Regions from separate parts of the Candidatus Pelagibacter sp. PS_02 genome, predicted to be linked through region 2. Evidence: riboswitches for the same ligand, from Rfam matches in the RefSeq annotation. Region 2 holds a riboswitch; the other holds the start of a gene.
What was found. Region 2 has a riboswitch for glycine ahead of AC5SL4_RS00540 (malate synthase G). Riboswitches for the same ligand answer to the same signal wherever they lie in the genome.

Region 1: it holds a riboswitch for glycine, as region 2 does, so the genes downstream of both, gcvT (glycine cleavage system aminomethyltransferase GcvT) here and AC5SL4_RS00540 (malate synthase G) in region 2, are expected to answer to the same signal.

Annotation. Positions count from the first base shown of each region.
Region 1 is NZ_CM182079.1:255,012-257,425, forward strand. It holds gene AC5SL4_RS01370 (5-oxoprolinase subunit C family protein) at 1-84, shown strand, start outside; gene AC5SL4_RS01375 (DMT family transporter) at 71-952, shown strand; glycine riboswitch at 977-1,066, shown strand; gene gcvT (glycine cleavage system aminomethyltransferase GcvT) at 1,144-2,250, shown strand; gene gcvH (glycine cleavage system protein GcvH) at 2,247-2,414, shown strand, end outside.
Region 2 is NZ_CM182079.1:100,020-102,433, forward strand. It holds gene AC5SL4_RS00540 (malate synthase G) at 1-1,118, opposite strand, end outside; glycine riboswitch at 1,189-1,276, opposite strand; gene AC5SL4_RS00545 (acetyl-CoA carboxylase carboxyltransferase subunit alpha) at 1,368-2,414, shown strand, end outside.

The sequences.
Region 1 (2,414 bases), 150 kb from region 2:
AAGGAAGTAAGTCTTGAAGAAGCTCAGAATATATTTAAAGCATATACAGAAGATACAAATAAATATTTAAATGAATGTAATTAATAAAATTCCAGGTCCTATATTAGTTTTTATGGGAGCTTGCTGCTTAAGCTTTGGAGGCTTAATTGTTAAATCATTTGAAGGATCAACATTATGGCAAATATTATTTTGGAGATCTTTATTTTTTTCGCTTACAGTCTTACTTTTTTTAATAATTACTTATAAAAAAAAATTATTTAAAGCGTTTTACGATTCAGGTTTACCAGGACTTATTGGCGGAGTTATTTTATCATTTGGTTTTTGTGGGTACGTCTTTGCGATGTATAATACAACTGTTGCCAATACTAATTTTATTATTTCGACGCAAATACTCTTTTTAGCAATATTTGGTTATTTATTTTTAAAAGAAACAATTTCATCTATTACTTTAGCTTCAATTATTTTAGCAATTACGGGTGTCCTATTAATGGTAGGTAATTCTTTATCACCAGGAGAGATGTCTGGAAACTTAGCGGCTTTTAGCATGCCAATTACATTTGCAGTCTTAATTATAATTGTTAGAAAATTTCCTACAGTTGACATGGTGCCAGCTCAATTTATAGCTGGTGTGAGTTCATGCTTTATTGGATTTTTATTATCTGAGAAGCTTATGATTTCTTCACATGATATATTTTTAGGTTTTACAGCAGGTTTTTTTCAAGTAGGATTTGGTTTTATATTTATAACTATGGGTGCACGTAGTACACCATCTGCAATGGTTGGTATAATCATGTTATCCGAATCTGTGTTGGGGCCAATGTGGGCCTTTTTATTTGCAGCTGAACGACCTTCTTTATTTACTTTAATCGGAGGAGGAGTAATTCTTTTTGCAGTATTATTGCAATTTTACTCACTACTTTTTTCAAATAAAAAAGAAAAAATTATTAATTGACTCTGTTACATATCTGGTAGATTATTCTTATATACGGGAGAGACTACAAACAATCGTAGCGCCGAAGGAGCAACCACCCAGGAATCTCTCAGGCAAAAGGACCGTAACATATTAACTCTGGAAAGAGATTAAGTTCTCGCCGACGGAATAAAACTCTCAGGCAAACATACAGATGGGTACAGTAAGTTAATATGGATATTTTAAAAACCGCACTTTACAGTTTACATCAAAAGCATGGAGCTAAGTTTGTTCCATTTGCTGGGTATCAAATGCCAATTCAATATTCTAAAGGAATTATTGAGGAACACAAAAGTACAAGAGAAAATGCAGGTATTTTTGATGTGTCCCATATGGGTCAGTTATTCATTAAAGGAGATGATAAGTTGGCAAAAGATCTTGAAAAAATTTTTCCAGCTGAATTGAGTAAGGCTAAATTAAATCAATCCAAATATAGTTTTTTAATGAATGATGAAGCAGGAATTTATGATGATTTAATTATCACAAAAGTTGAAGGTGGTTTTAACATTGTATTAAATGCTGCTTGTAAGAGTACAGATTTTAAACTTTTAACTAAATTGTTAGAAGATAAGTATGAAATGATTTTAAGTGAAGAGCTATCGCTTATAGCAATTCAAGGCCCTAAAGCAGTCCAAATACTAGAAAAGATAATCAATGGAGTATCAGATCTAAAATTTATGAATGGTGATACGTTTAATTATCTTAAAGAGGATATTTATATCACAAGATCAGGTTATACCGGTGAAGATGGATTTGAGATATCTATCAAAAATGAGAACGCAGAAGCGTTTGTGCAAAAACTCATAGATGAAGGGGCTAATTTAATTGGATTAGGTGCCAGAGATACCTTGAGACTAGAGGCGGGACTTTGTTTGTATGGTCATGACATGGATATTAATAAAAGCCCAGTAGAAGCAAATTTAAAATGGGCGATATCAAAAAATAGAATTCTTGAGGGTGGGTTTATTGGATGTGAAAAAATTAAATCTCAAATCGAGAAAGGAGTAAACAAAATCCGCGTAGGTATTAAGCCAGAAGGAAGAATTATAGCCCGTGAAAAAACTTCAATATTTAGTGAGGATGATAAAAATATTGGGGAAATTACAAGTGGAACTTTTGGACCCAGCGTTCAGGCCCCAGTTGCAATGGGTTATGTAGAAAATTCATTTTCTAAAATTGATACTAAGGTTTTTTTAGAAGTGAGAGGAAAAAAATATCCGGCAATTATAAGTAATTTGCCATTTTATAAAAAAAGTTATGTGAAAGGAGCTAGTAAATGAGTGAAGTAAAATATTCTAAAGAACACGAGTGGATAAAGTTAGATGGAGACACTGCTGTTGTAGGAATTACACAACATGCAACCGAAATGCTAGGAGATATTGTTTTCGTAGAGTTACCAGAAATAGGATCTTCTGTAGTTAAAGATGGCAATGCTGGAGTTGTA
Region 2 (2,414 bases):
GCTGAAGTTATAAAGGCATCCATAATACCTTCTGGTATTTCAGAACCATCTTTTAAAGTGATTGCTGAGTTAGTCATAAGGTGTCCAACATTCCTTACCAATAATAAACTTCTTCCATGTAGCTTTAATCCTTTTCCATCTTTAGAAATATAACTTCTGTCGGGATTTAATTTACGCTCATAAGTCTTTCCATTTTTTTCAAAAGTTGATTTCAAATCACCTTTCATAAGTCCAAGCCAATTACGATAACAAATAACTTTGTCATCAGCATCTACTGCAGCGACACTATCTTCATTATCACAAATAGTTGAAACTGCAGCTTCAACAATAATATCACTAATTTTAGCAGGATCTTGTTGAGCACTAAAAGCATTTGGGTCTATAATTATTTCTATATGAAGATTATTATTTTTTAAAATTATTGCTGATGGATCATTGGCCTCTCCTCTATGACCAATATATTTATCTTTATTTTTTAAAGATGATTTATTACTATCTTTTAATATTGTTAAAGAGCCATTATCAATTTTAAAGCCTGTAATATTATGCCATTCAAAATTTTCTAGAGGAAAATATTTTTCTAAAAAGTCTCTTCCATATTTTATAACCATTTCTCCTCTTAAAGGATCGTATCTTTGAGTGGCACTATCCTCAGATTGCTCGATTACATCTGTACCATACAAACTGTCATATAAACTCATCCATCTAGCATTAGCGGCATTCAGTGCATACCTTTCGTTCATGATTGGAACTACTAATTGAGGTCCAGCAATACTAGTTATTTCTTCATCAACATTATTTGTTTTGATCTTAAAATCAGGGCCCACTTCTTTTAAATAATCAATTTCTTTTAAAAATTTTTTATACTCCTCTAGATTGATTTCATTACCTTTATTAGCAATATGCCAATCGTCTATTTTTTTTTGTAAATCTTCTCTTATTTTTAATAGCTCTTTATTTTTTGGGGCTAGCTCATGAACTACTTGGTCGAAGCCTTCCCAGAATTTTTCAGAAGAAATATTTGTATCTTTAAGCAACTCTTCATTAACGAAGTTAAGCAATTTATTAGAAACTGATAGATTGTGTATTTTTGTATATTGTTCTTTCATAGCACCCATTTTACCCCATCTGTATTTTTGCCTGAGAGTTTTGCTCCTTCGGCGAGATAAATCTCTTTCCAGAGTGTTATGTTTGTTATCGGTCCATTTGCCTGAGAGTTTCCGGGGTGGTTGCTCCTTCGGCGCTATTATTTAATAGTCTCTCCCGATATCAATTAAGAGTACCTTTTAATAGAATTATGTCAAATATAAATTATTTAAAACATTTTATTGCCTTTTTTCTTAATTAATTAATAATTAAACAATCATATGAAAAATTATTTAAATTTTGAAACAGATATTAAAAATTTAGAGATAGAAATAGACAAACTTAAAGACCCTTATAATCAAGATGGTCTTTCGGAAGTAGATACCAAAAAAATATCTGAGTCTCAAAAAGAGATAGATAATAAGCTACAAGAGATTTACTCTAACTTAGATCCCTGGCAAACTACTCTAGTTGCAAGACATGAAGATAGACCTAAAGCAAAATTTTTTATTGATAATTTATTTGAAGATTTTATCCCATTGTCAGGTGATAGATATTATGGAGAAGACAAATCTGTATTAGCAGGATTTGCAAAATTTGATGAAAAATCTGTCTTAGTTATTGGTCAAGAAAAAGGGGACAGCCTTGAAAGTAGAATTGAAAGAAATTTTGGAATGATGAGACCTGAGGGTTACAGAAAAACAATTAGATTAATGAAATTAGCAAATAAATTTAACATTCCGATAATTTCTTTTATAGACACACCCGGAGCTTACCCTGGTGTAGGGGCGGAAGAAAGAGGTCAAGCAGAGGCAATTGCAAAATCAATTGAGTGTTGCATGTCTTTAAACGTCCCAACTCTTGCAATTGTTATTGGAGAAGGTGGATCAGGAGGGGCAATAGCACTTGCTTCATCTAACAAGGTAATCATGTTAGAAAATGCAATTTACTCAGTAATATCTCCAGAGGGCTGTGCCACCATTTTATGGAGAGACCCCAAAAGAACTTTAGAAGCAGCAAAAGCTATGAAATTGTCTTCAAAAGACCTTTTAGAACTAAAAGTAATTGATGAAATTATTTCAGAGCCAATTGGTGGTGCCCACAGAGATAGAGACCTAATATTAGATAACGTAAGAAAATCGATTGAAAAAAATTTGAATGAATTTTTTAACATGAGTGGAGAAGAAATTTTTAATCATAGAAAAAATAAATTTTTAACTATTGGAAGATCTAAAGGTTTCGTAAATCAATTAGACGATCTAAGTACACTCAGCATGAAAGAAAATAAGGTTAATTTATTTATTAAAAACTTCTTTAAATCAAAGTTA